DNA from 2 places in the Massilia sp. DD77 genome. Region 1 is predicted to be linked to the other one. Evidence: riboswitches for the same ligand, from Rfam matches in the RefSeq annotation. Region 1 holds a riboswitch; the other holds the start of a gene.
What was found. A riboswitch is a leader RNA that binds a small molecule or an ion and turns the genes downstream of it on or off. The one in region 1 is predicted to bind glycine.
Positions count from the first base shown of each region.

Region 2: another riboswitch for glycine. It lies ahead of V7778_RS23315 (hypothetical protein); the one in region 1 lies ahead of gcvT (glycine cleavage system aminomethyltransferase GcvT).

Region 1 covers NZ_JBAMDH010000025.1:84,635-91,143, reverse strand. Annotated here, with positions in the region: partial or broken gene V7778_RS16360 (DUF1631 family protein) at 1-326, opposite strand, end outside; gene V7778_RS16355 (hypothetical protein) at 606-797, shown strand; gene V7778_RS16350 (ATP-dependent Clp protease proteolytic subunit) at 971-1,531, opposite strand; glycine riboswitch at 1,785-1,868, shown strand; glycine riboswitch at 1,887-1,993, shown strand; gene gcvT (glycine cleavage system aminomethyltransferase GcvT) at 2,043-3,173, shown strand; gene gcvH (glycine cleavage system protein GcvH) at 3,223-3,603, shown strand; gene gcvP (aminomethyl-transferring glycine dehydrogenase) at 3,728-6,509, shown strand, end outside.
Region 2 covers NZ_JBAMDH010000055.1:17,558-24,066, reverse strand. Annotated here, with positions in the region: gene htpX (protease HtpX) at 1-464, shown strand, start outside; gene V7778_RS23340 (AI-2E family transporter) at 504-1,574, shown strand; gene V7778_RS23335 (hypothetical protein) at 1,571-2,056, opposite strand; gene V7778_RS23330 (hypothetical protein) at 2,187-2,492, opposite strand; gene V7778_RS23325 (hypothetical protein) at 2,576-2,863, opposite strand; gene V7778_RS23320 (hypothetical protein) at 2,965-3,432, shown strand; glycine riboswitch at 3,531-3,622, shown strand; gene V7778_RS23315 (hypothetical protein) at 4,070-4,804, shown strand; gene V7778_RS23310 (C39 family peptidase) at 4,843-5,445, shown strand; gene V7778_RS23305 (hybrid sensor histidine kinase/response regulator) at 5,511-6,509, shown strand, end outside.

The sequences.
Region 1 (6,509 bases):
AGCGCGACCGGCGCGGGGGCGGCCGGCTGCGGGTTCAAGGTCGAGAGTTCCTTGCGCAGGGCCAGTTCGATCCCGCTGCAAGCCAGGTGGAAGTAGGCGTAGGCGTTTTCCCTGAGCAAGTTACCGGACTTGATGCGGCGCGCGGCCAGCCTGGGATCGGGGCCGGCGCCCGTCATGTCGAGCATGGCCGCCACCATGCGGTGGACCATGTTCATCAGCTGGCCCTTGGCATGGCGGCAGGCGATACCGGCGAGCGCATCCAGGGCCGCCTGCCGGTCGGCGGCGGCCTTGCGGGCGGCGGGCGTCTGTGCGGATGGAGTGGCCATGGCGTCAAGCGGAGTCGATTCCCCCATTGTGCCACACTATTTCCATAAGGCAATAACAACGGCGATATTTCTGAAAACATGTTGCTGTATCCCTGCAGGATGGACTAACTCATCAGGAAATAATTGCTTTCAGATTGTAGGAGCGTCTCCTACACTGCATCAGGCGGTGTTCCGATAGCGATGCATCAACTCGAAAAGCATGATGAATTCACCGGACATGCCACGAATCATTCGGACATCGCCGAGTAGAAGTCCTCTCCCACTTTGAAAGGAAACATCATGGCCTCGAAGCAAGGTAGCAAGCGCGGCTCGTCCCAGCAGGACGCCAGCCGTCAGAGCAGCAAGAGCTCGGGCAACAAGCAATCGGGTTCCTCGGGCTCCGGATCGGGCTCGGGCGGCGGCACCCGCGGCGGCACCCCGGAGCAGCACGCCGAAGCCGGCCGTCAAAGCCACAAGAACGACAAGCGTTGAGTGCTTTGCTCCGGCCGGCCCGGAGCCGCCAGCCCGCCGAGCACATGCCGGCGGGCTTTTCTTCATCTATATGTCGGACAAGGCGCCGTGGCGATGGCGCAAGAACTATAGGCTATGCAGATAAGCGGCCTCCGCACATCGGACAATCCGATGCGCACGCCGCCCGCCGCCGCTCAAATATTACGCAGGATGGCGCCCTTGGGCGGCGCGAAATCGCGGATATCGTTCACCAGGCCGGCGGTCTTGGCGTCGCGCGCATTCAGGTGCAGGTCGGAATACTGGTGGATGCTCCACTGCTCCGGGGTCAGCTCGACCGTCTTGCGCAGGATCGACTCGGTACGCGCGTCGTCGGCGCGCAGGCCCTCGACGATGATGTTGAGCGCATCCGGACGCGAACCCGGCGAAGCGGTCGCATGCGACTTGTGGACCATGAAGCGCGCCGTGTCGCTGCAATAGCGCTCGCTGCCGCACAGGTAGAGGATGACCGCGATCGAGGCCACCGCCCCGCCGTTGTACATCACAAACTTGATCGGTGAACTGGCCATGAAGTTGTACAGGCACAGGCCGTCGCTCACGTAGCCGCCATTGGACTGCACCAGGATGTGGGCAGTCTCGATGCCGTCCTCGGTCATGGCGGCGACCGCGTCGAACACCCGGTGGACCATGTCGCTATTGACGTCGCCGGACAGCGTGAACCAGCCTGTTTTTTCCTGTTGTGATTTGTCTTCGCTCATAGTTTTTTCCGCGGCAAGGTGTGTGCCTTAAGTGTAGCAAAACCGCCGAAGGAGGCCTGCCACCATGCGTCTATAGTGCGCGGCAATGCTTTTAGGAATCGAACTGCGGCCCACGGGCCGTCATCCCCGCGACGGCGGGGAGTTATTGCCGCCAGTGGCGGCAATAACGTTTACAGGGTGCAGGCCGCCGCTTTTGCCCCCTCTTCTCCCCTCTTGGCTGGTTGACACCAGGCTCCCTCTAGCATATCCTCCACAGTCTTGACCGGGAGAGCGCAGCACGCTGCCGCCGAAGGGGCACTACCCACAAACTCTCAGGCAAAAGGACCGGTCAAGGAGCGGCGGCGCATGGCGCAGCCGGCTCAACTCTGGAGAGCGGCCGCGGCTCGGCATGAGCGAGCGGCCCACCGAAGGGGCAGGCGGCTTTGCCGCTATCTCTCAGGTACCAAGGACAGAGGGGATTGAAGCGCACGGCGACGTGCCCGCTCCCCTATTCACCTGCCCTGAGGATTCCATGACGCTCAAAGCGACTCCGCTCAATTCCGCTCACCGTGCCGCCGGCGCCAAGATGGTCGACTTCGGCGGCTGGGACATGCCGGTCAACTACGGCTCCCAGATCGAGGAGCACAACGCGGTGCGCACTGACGCCGGCATGTTCGACGTGTCCCATATGTGCGTGGTCGACCTCAAGGGCGCCAATGTGCGGGCTTTCCTGCGCGGCCTGCTGGCCAACAACGTCGACAAGCTGCAGGTCCCGGGCAAGGCCCTCTACTCCTGCATGCTGAACCCTGAAGGCGGCGTGATCGACGACCTGATCGTCTACTTCTTCAGCGAAGACTGGTTCCGCATCGTGGTCAACGCCGGCACCGCCGACAAGGACGTGGCCTGGATGAACCAGCAGAACGCCGCCACCAATGCCGGCCTCACCATCACCCAGCGCCGCGATCGCAGTGACCAGAACCTCGATCCTATCGCCCTGATCGCCGTGCAGGGCCCGAACGCCCGCGCCAAGGCCTGGGACGTGCTGCCGGAAACGAAAGCCGCTTCGGAAGCGCTCAAGCCCTTCAACGTCGTCATCGTCCCCGACACGGCGTTTGGCGAAGTCATGGTCGCGCGCACCGGCTACACCGGCGAGGACGGCTTCGAGATCGGCGTCTCCGCGGACAAGGCCGAAGCCCTGTGGAACGCCTTCGCCGCCGCCGGCATCAAGCCGGCCGGCCTGGGCGCGCGCGACACCCTGCGCCTGGAAGCCGGCATGAACCTCTACGGCCAGGACATGGACGAGACCGTGAACCCGCTGGACGCCGGCCTGGGCTGGACCATCGACCTGGTCTCCGAGCGCGACTTCATCGGCAAGGCCGCGCTCCAGGCCAAGGGCCAGCAGGCCAACTTCGTCGGCCTGATCCTGCGCGAGAAAGGCGGCATCCTGCGCGCCCACCAGAAAGTGATCAGCGCCGCCGGCAACGAAGGCGAAATCACCAGCGGCACCTTCAGCCCGAGCATGCAGCAGGCGATCGCCCTCGCGCGTGTGCCGCTGGACGTGGCGATCGGCGACACCGTGCAGGTCGTGATCCGCGACAAGCAGCTGGCAGCCTCGGTCGTCAAGCTGCCCTTCGTTCGCAACGGCAAAGTGCTCGCCGCCTAATAGAACAAGCAAATATAATCACCGCGTCACCCACCCCAGGAGCAAAAACATGAACATCCCTACCGACCTGAAATACACCGAGTCCCACGAGTGGGTCCGCCGCGAGGCTGACGGCACCCTGACCGTCGGCATCACCGAATACGCGCAGGACGCACTGGGCGACATCGTGTTCGTCGAACTGCCGCAGGTCGGCAAGGCCTTTACCGCCGGCGACGACGCCGCCGTGGTGGAGTCGGTCAAGGCGGCGAGCGACATCTACGCCCCGGTGTCGGGCACCGTCACCGCCGTGAATCAGCCGGTCGCCGATGCGCCGGACTCGATCAACCAGGACGCCTATGGCGCCTGGCTGTTCAAGCTGCAGCCCGCCGATGCGGCGAGCTTCGACGCGCTGATGGATGCCGACGCCTACGGCAAGACCACCGACAACTGATCCTCAAGAGAGGCGCGCCGTCCACCACGGCGCGCCTTTTTCGTATTCCAGGCTTCCCGACTCTTCACGAATTTCTTCATTCCCGCCAGCCCATAAGGCGCCGGCAATTCATCTGGCCACCATCATGACCCGTTCCAGCCTCACCCAACTCGAAGCCCGCGATTCGTTCATCCCGCGCCATATCGGCCCGTCCGAATCCGAACAGGCAGCCATGCTGTCGACCCTCGGCTACGCCTCGCGCGCAGCCCTGATCGACGCCGTGGTCCCTGCCAACATCCGCCGCAAGGACACGCTGGACCTGGGCCAGTTCGCCGAGCCGCGCACCGAGGAAGACGCGCTTGCCGTCCTGAAAGCGCTGGCGTCGAAGAACAAGGTCATGAAGTCGATGATCGGCCAGGGCTACTACGGCACCCACACTCCGAAGGTCATCCTGCGCAACATCTTCGAGAACCCGGCCTGGTACACCGCCTACACCCCCTACCAGCCCGAGATCTCGCAGGGCCGCCTGGAAGCGATCCTGAACTTCCAGCAGACCATCACCGACCTGACCGGCATGGGCATCGCCAACTCCTCGATGCTGGACGAAGGCACCGCCGCCGCCGAAGCCATGACCCTGCTGCAGCGTGTCGGCAAGTCGGCCTCGAAGGTGTTCTACGTGGCCGACGACGTGCTGCCGCAGACCCGCGAAGTGATCGAGACCCGCGCCAAGCCGATCGGCGTCGAAGTGCGCACCATCGCGGCAAGCGATGTCGAAACCCTGAACGAAACCTGCTTCGGCGTGCTGCTGCAGTACCCGGGCGTGAACGGCGAAGTGCGCGACTACCGCGCCGCCGTGGAGCACCTGCACGCCGCCGGCGCGATGGTGGTCGTGGCCGCCGACCTGCTGGCCCTGACCATGCTCACCCCGCCGGGCGAATGGGGCGCCGACGTGGTCGTCGGCAACAGCCAGCGCTTCGGCGTGCCGCTCGGCTTCGGCGGCCCGCATGCCGGCTACCTGGCCACCCGAGACGAATTCAAGCGCAGCATGGCGGGCCGCCTGGTCGGCGTCACCGTCGATGCGCAGGGCAACCAGGCCTACCGCCTGGCGCTGCAGACGCGCGAGCAGCACATCCGCCGCGAGAAGGCGACCTCGAACATCTGCACCGCCCAGGTGCTGCTGGCCGTGATGGCCGGCATGTACGCTGTCTACCACGGCCCGCAGGGCCTGAAGCAGATCGCCCAGCGCGTGCACCGCCAGACCGCCATCCTGGCCCGCGGCCTGCAGCAGCTCGGCGCCGAGGTGCTCAACACCACCTACTTCGACACCCTGACCATCAAGGGCGACGCGGGCGCGCTGCACACCGCCGCCAACGAGGCCGGCATCAACCTGCGCCGCATCGACGACCAGCACGTGGGCATCTCGCTCGACGAGACCACCACCCGCGACGACCTGGCCGCGCTGTTCGGCATCTTCGGCAAAGGAAAGTCGATCGACATCGACGCCCTGGACGAGGACGTGGCGGACGCCTTCCCGGCCTCGCTCACCCGCGAAAGCGCCTACCTGACCCACCCGACCTTCCACCGCTATCACGCCGAGCACGAGATGCTGCGCTACCTGCGCTCGCTGGCCGACAAGGACCTGGCGCTGGACCGCACCATGATTCCCCTGGGCTCGTGCACCATGAAGCTGAACGCGACCTCGGAAATGATCCCGGTCACCTGGCCGGAGTTCTCGAACATCCACCCGTTCGCACCGAACGACCAGACCGTGGGCTACCGCGAGATGATCGACCAGCTGGAAGCCATGCTGTGCGCCGCCACCGGCTACGCCGCCATCTCGCTGCAGCCGAACGCCGGTTCCCAAGGAGAATACGCGGGCCTGCTCGTTATTCAGAAATATCATGAGTCGCGTGGCGAAGGCCACCGCAACATCTGCCTGATCCCGTCCTCGGCCCACGGCACCAACCCGGCCTCGGCCAGCATGGTCGGCATGAAGGTGGTCGTCACCGCCTGCGACGAGAACGGCAACGTCGACCTGGACGACCTGAAGGCCAAGGCCGAGCAGTACAGCAAGGACCTGGCCTGCGTCATGGTCACCTACCCGTCGACCCACGGCGTATTCGAGGAAGGCATCAAGGAACTGTGCGAGATCGTGCACGCCCACGGCGGGCAGGTCTATGTCGACGGCGCCAACATGAACGCGATGGTCGGCGTGGCCGCGCCGGGCGCCTTCGGCGGCGACGTCAGCCACCTGAACCTGCACAAGACCTTCTGCATCCCGCACGGCGGCGGCGGCCCCGGCGTGGGCCCGATCGGCGTCGGCGCGCACCTGGCCAAGTTCCTGCCGAACCAGCTCTCGACCGGCTACGTCCGCGACGAACAGGGCATCGGCGCGGTCAGCGCGGCGGCCTACGGCTCGGCCTCGATCCTGCCGATCTCGTGGATGTACATCGCGATGATGGGCGCGCAAGGCCTGACCGCCGCGACCGAAGTGGCGATCCTGAACGCCAACTACATCGCGCGCCGCCTGGCTCCGCACTACCCGGTGCTGTACACCGGCCACGACGGCCTGGTCGCGCACGAGTGCATCATCGACCTGCGCCCGCTGCAGGACAAGACCGGCATCAGCAACGAAGACGTGGCCAAGCGCCTGATGGACTTCGGCTTCCATGCCCCGACCATGAGCTTCCCGGTGCCCGGCACCCTGATGATCGAGCCGACCGAGTCGGAATCGAAGGCGGAGCTGGACCGCTTCATCGAAGCGATGATCACCATCCACGCCGAGATCGTGAAGGTCGAGCGCGGCGAGTACGACAAGATGGACAACCCGCTCAAGGGCGCCCCGCACACCGCGGACGTGGTCACCGCCGACGACTGGCAGCACGGCTACACCCGTGAAGTGGCGGCCTTCCCGGTCGCTTCGCTGC
Region 2 (6,509 bases), on a different contig from region 1:
AGGTCGAGGCCGTACTGGCCCACGAAGTGGCCCACATCGCCAACGGCGACATGGTCACCCTCACCCTGATCCAGGGCGTGGTCAATACCTTCGTGATTTTCCTGGCGCGCGTGGTCGCCTGGTTCGTCGACCAGGCCTTGCGCAAGGACGGTGAGGAAAACACGGGTCCGGGGATTGCCTTTACCATTACGGCGATCGTGTGCGACATCCTGTTCGGCATCCTGGCCAGCGTCATCGTGGCATGGTTCTCGCGCCAGCGCGAATACCGCGCCGACGCCGGCGCCGCCCGCATCCTGGGCACCCCGCGCCCGATGATCAACGCGCTGGCCCGCCTCGGCGGCATTGCGCAAGGCGGCCTGCCGAAGAACATGGCCGCCTCGGGCATCGCCGGAGGCGGTATGATGTCGCTGCTGAGCAGCCATCCGTCGTGCGAAGACCGTATCGCTGCCCTGCAACGCGCATAAGAGACAAGCAAGACACATTCACGAGGCCAGGAACCAGGTATGCGGTACGCTCCACTGTTGTTGCCAGTACTGTTTGCCGCGGCACTGGCCTTTCTCCTGCAGCACTTCCTGGGCTCGCTCGCCTGGGCCGGACTGCTGGCGGTGATCACCTGGCCGCTGCACCAGCTGCTGCTGCGCCGCGGCTGGCCTCCGCTGGCGAGCGCCACCACCCTGCTGGTGGCGCTGCTGGTGAGCTTCGTCGGCCCCTCGATCCTGCTGTTCAACGCCCTCACCAACGAGCTGGCCGGACTCGAACGCCTGCTCACCAACCTGAACCTGACCGGGGTGGCGGCGCCCACCTGGCTGTACCGCCTGCCACTCATCGCCGAGCCCGCCGTCAAGTGGTGGAACGAGCACCTGGCGGTGCCGGGCGGCCTGCGTACCCTGATCCAGAGCGGACTGGGCGACTTCATGCCCCAGCTCACCGGCGCGGCCCGCATCTGGGGCTCGACCATCCTGGCCAATGCCCTCTACCTGTTCCTGACCCTGCTGACCCTGTTCGTGCTCTACCTGCACGGCCCGGCGGTGGTGCGCTACGTGGACGGCGCCGGCGAGCGCCTGCTGCCGGCCCATTACCCACGGCTGCGCGCCATCCTGCCGCTGTCGGTGCGCGGCACGGCGCTGGGCCTGTGCTCGATCGCCGTGCTGGAAGGCGTGGTGCTGGGCATCGCCTACGCGATCGCCGGGGCGCCCGCGCCGGCATTGCTGGGCGTGATCACCGGCTACCTGGCCCTGATTCCGGGCGGGGCGCCGCTGTCCTTCACCATGGTCTCGCTCCTGCTGCTGGGTCAGGGCCATGCGGGCGCAGCCCTCGGCCTGTTCAGCTGGGGCGCGGTGGAGCTGTTCATGGTGGACAAGTTCATTCGTCCCAAGCTGATCGGCAAGCGCGTCAACCTGCCCTTCCTGGCGGTGCTGTTCGGCCTGCTGGGCGGTGTCTCGACCATGGGCGTGATCGGCCTGTTCGTGGGGCCCTTCATGATGGCGGTGCTGTTCGCCTGGCTGCGCGACGGCCGCGAAGCGGCGGCAACGCAAGCCGCGCCGGCGGCCGAGAAGCTCGAACGGATCGGCTAGAACTGCGCCTGCCCCAGCCGCGGCCGTGTCGACATGGCCACCACCGCGGAGCCCGCGGCGACGATCAGCGCATCCTCGATCAATCCACTGCGGGTCTGGCCGATGCGCGCCATGGCGCGCTTGCGGCCGGCCAGGGTCAGGTAGGCCAGCGGCACGGCGGTAGCGACCGCGAGCGCCGCACCGGCCTTTTCGCGTCCGGGCGAGGCCAGCGCGGCGCCCGCGATCCCTGCGCTCATGACGCGCGCCAGCAGTCCCAGGAAAACGGTGCGGTCGGGCGCGGATTTCATCTTGTCGCCCAGCAGCTCCCCTGCCCCCATGGCCAGGGCGCCGTATTTGAACAGGGGACGATCCAGGAGCAGGAGTTCACCGGGGGTACGGCGATGCGCCAGGCGTGCCGCCGCAAGCGTGGCCATGGGGGTCATCGATCGCGCGCTGGCGACGGCGCCGATCAGCGCGGAGGAAAGCAGGTTGCGGAAACTCATCGTGAGGGACTCCTGTGCAAGTGGAAGTGACCCGAGGCGCGCGGCGTGCAGGGCCGCCCACGTCGGGAACGCCACTCGACTGTAGTGCGGCTCCCGCCGCCGTGTCGCCACTTAGGTTTCCGCGATCGGCTCACTCACCATGGTGTGCTTGGTTCCAGCGCCGCCAAGCGAAGCTGCCACCCACGACGACAAGCATCCAGAACGCGATCGACAAACCCAGCCGCGGCCACAGGACGTCATCCAGGCCGATCAGCAAGGACAAGGGATCCCGCGCCACCGACCCTACCGGCGACACCCCTTGGCTGTCCGCGAGAAACGGCAGCGGAAAACCATAGGCCAGCACCGGGCAAAGGACGGGCATGTCCACGTTGGCGCATACCGCGCTGACACGCCCCGGAACCGCGAGCGAAAGATAGGTCAAGGCGCCTGCGGCCATGCCGGTCGTGAATAAAGTTCTGATACGGATTATTTGTCGCAACTCACGATGCATGGATCGACATCGACACTGAAAGCCAGGCCCTAGTGACGGCCGTTGCGCAATTTATGCATCTCGACCGGAAGTGCAACAAGGCCGACAGCCAGCAGTGCCGCCAGCAAAATCAGGACAAGTGCGATGAAAGAGACGTGCGTATCGCGCAAGGTTTGCATGCTCACGGTGATTGCGGCAATGCAGACGAGTAGCATCCAGCTGCGCTTCAGGACGTTCACGACAGCGGTTTTCAGCATTTTCTTAATAGTAAATTCATCGCCTGCGCTTGGCAGACCAGCATAACATTTTCCTCGCCTGGAAAAGTCACGGACCGTCACGTCCGACTCTTCCTACGCGGCCCTGGACCGTGCTCCTATTGGGCATCCGGCAAGAATGGCTAAGATCGAAGCTGTCCATCATTTACGCCAAGGAGACCATGATGAGCGATCGAAAACCACGCGCCTCGGGTGACCGTGCGCCGCCGCAGGGCCTGCGCCAGAGCGCCGATTCCGCCTCCGGCTTCGTCGCCGATGACAGCGCCGGCTACTCCAGCGTCGGCCAGAGCGAGCAGCGCGGCACCGAAGCCAGCTCGGGACGCTACACCAACTTCAACCATGCCTCGCCGGAGAGCAACGTCGGCCCTGCGGGCGCAGCCCAGTCGAGCCACGGCAATGCCGGCGGACGCGTGCCGGGCAGCACGGTGGACAAGGCCGAGGGCAGCCAGGGCCAGCAGAACCGCCAGCAAGACGAGGTCGCCATGTCCGGCGGCGGCAATCCCAGCGACGCGGCCGCCGCCGACGGCGGCATGGCGAACCGCGCCGGCACCGACGACGATTCGGACAAGCTGGGCGAGCGCCCGGGCCGCGGCGCGGAATCGTCCGGTACGTCCGGCGACGGGGCGCGCTGATCCCGGCGCACGCGGGTGCGGAAACAACACGCCGCACAAAACCGTTGAGTTTATTGAAATAGCTGGGCTATCCTGTCTAGACAGTTGGCACACAGCCAACCGCGGTATCGGGAGAGACTGTCCTATCCCCGACGGCGCCGAAGGAGCAACCACCCCGGAATCTCTCAGGCAAAAGGACCGATCCCGCGAAGTACACTCTGAAGAGTTGCCGTGAGTTCGTCGTCGCGGCACACCGAAGGAGCAAACAGCCGCAATGGCGGCTGTGAATCTCTCAGGTCCAGCACAGAGGGGGTGCCGACGCGCCGATGGCGCGCGGTCTTCCCTTGTGACGCTTTCTGTGTCTGGATTGTATGTCGACCGAATTCCTGCCTGGTGCCGCGCGCGGCGCCCCGGGCCCTTGCGCGCCCGCGCAACGCGCCCTTGCCTACCTGGCCCCTTCCCACGGCCGCCTCGCCGCGGCGCGCCGCGCCGTCCTGGTCCGTCCTAGTCCGTCCTAGTCCGTCATCTTGCCGGCCGCGGCCGCGAGGCCGCATCCACACCTTTGTCCGGCACGCCTGTGGCGTGTCCTTTGCAGCAGCAACCGACGCCCGCTCGGACTGGCGGGGAGTCGCTTTTTCATTTTTCATGGAGAGTACTAATGCAAGCTCAACAACGGCAACACGGCAAGCCGCGCGCACTGCTCGCGGCCTGGGCGCTCGGCCTCGGACTCGGCCTGGCCGCTCCGCAGGCACTGGCGCAGGCGGGCGATCCGGGCGCGGCGCGCCTCGCCGCCACCCAGCATTCAGGCGCCCTCGCCGCCGCCCAGCGCGATCTCAGCCGGTTCATCAACCACCAGCTGCAGCGCGGATCGGCGCCGGAAGGCTTCCCCTTCGACGTGCAGGACCTGCGTTCGCTGAAGGATGCGCGCATCGGCGACGGTTTCCCGGTCTACACCATCGATCCGGACCAGCTGCTGAACGGCCGCGGCAAGATGAAGAACATGGCGCGCCACGCCAACCAGTGGCGCTTCGTGGTGCTGCTGGGCGACCGTCCGATCGGACTGGCGACGGTGGAACGGCATCAGGGCCGCTTCGAGACCGTCGCCTATGGCGGCGCGGTCCTGTCGAAGGACCTCGACGCCCTGGCCGGCGTGCACGGGAACGCCGACCGCTCCAACCTGCGCCTGCTGCGCATCTACCAGGCCCGTTCCGACCTGCTCGAAGTCGAGACCGCCGGCGGCACGCGCTTCGCTCCCTTGTTTTCCGCCCGCGCTTCGCTGCCGCTGCAGCGCGCAGACGCTTTCGGCCGCCCCACCGCGGTCCTGGCCGATGAAGCCGAGCTGCTGCCGGCGCTGCGCGCCGCGGTCAAGCGCAACCTGGACGAGCACCGCTAAGACGGCGCCAACGACAATCAAGCATACGGAGACAAGCCATGAACAAGAAACACAAGACACTGAGCGGCCTGCTGGCCGCCGCCGCGCTGACCCTGGCCGCCCCGAGCGCCTTCGCCCAATGGCGGACCCTCAACGTGCCCCTGACCACCCAGGAGCACAGCCAATGGTGCTGGTCGGCCAGCAGCAAGGCCATCCTGAATCTGTACAAGAAGACCCCGAGCCAGTGCCAGATCGTGAACTGGGCCTTCGGCATCAACTACGCCTGCGGCAATTCCACCTTCAACTGGAACAGCTACGCCAACCAGCCGAATTCGATGTACGGCACGGGCGGCAGCGTGCAGAACATCCTGGCCGCCTGGGGGGTGCCGAACACCGCCTACAACGTGGCCTCGTCGTGGAACAGCGTGGTCGCCGACATCAATGCCAACCGCCCGTTCGTGATCCGCTACGGCTGGACCAATGGCGGCGGACACATCATGGCCGGGCGCGGCTACGAGACCTATAACGGCGTGAACTACGTCTACATCATGGATCCGTGGCCGGGCGAGGGCCAGACCTGGCGCACCTACAGCTCGGCGGTGTCGGCCTCCGACCACCGCTGGACCCATACCCAGCGCATGAACGTCAGCCCGGCGCTGTAAAACCGGGAGCGGGTGGGGGGCAAGCGTCAGCGGAAAATGGGGCTATCCATGCGACAATCCGGCGCATGAACCTGAACGACTACCGAGCCCTGTTTCGCGCTACCCCCTACCCCTACCTGGTGATGGCCCCCGATCTGACGATCGTCGGCGCCAGCGGGGCCTACCTGCGCTCGGTCCAGCGCACCGAGGAAGACATCGTCGGCCGCTACGTGTTCGATGCTTTTCCCGAAGATCCCGCCAATCCGGACGCCACCGATATCGCCGAGGTCAAGGCCTCGATGCTGCGCGCCCTGGCCAAGGGCGAGCCGGACACCACCGCCTTCGTGCGCTATGCGGTCGAGGTGCCGACGCCGAACGGTCCCCGCTTCGAGGAGCGCTACTGGAGCACGGTGCATACGCCGGTACTGGACGACGACGGCAAGCCCCTGCTCGTGATCCAGAACCCGGTGGACGTCACCGAACTGTACCGCTTCGACGCCGACGCCCAGGTCGCCACGCTCCAGCTCACGCCGCCCAGCGAGAGCAACGCCGGGAACTTCAACCGGGCGCAGATGCACGAGGCCTTGTCGCGCATCCTCAACAATGAACGCGAGCACCTGCGCAGCCTGTTCAACCAGGCGCCCGGTTTCGTGGCCGTGCTGATGGGGCCCAAGCACGTGTTCGAGATGGTGAACGAAGCCTATTACCAGCTGGTGGGCCACCGCGAACTGCTCGGCAAGGCGGTGTGGGAAGCGCTGCCGGAAGTCGCCGGCCAGGGCTACGAGGAATTCCTGGACCGGGTCTACACCACCGGCCAGTCCTGGGCCACGCGCGCGATGCCGATCGCGGTGCAGCGCGAACCGGGCGGCCCGATCGCCCAGCGCTACGTCGACCTGGTCTATGAGCCCTACAAGGACCAGTACGGCACGACCATCGGCATCTTCGCCCAGGGCTACGACGTGACCGACGCGGTCGAGGCCCAGGCGGCCCAGCGCGAGAGCGAGGAACGGCTGCGCGACGGCATGCACGCGGCCAAGATGGTGGTCTGGGACTGGGACTTCGCCAGCGGCGAACTGGCCTACTCC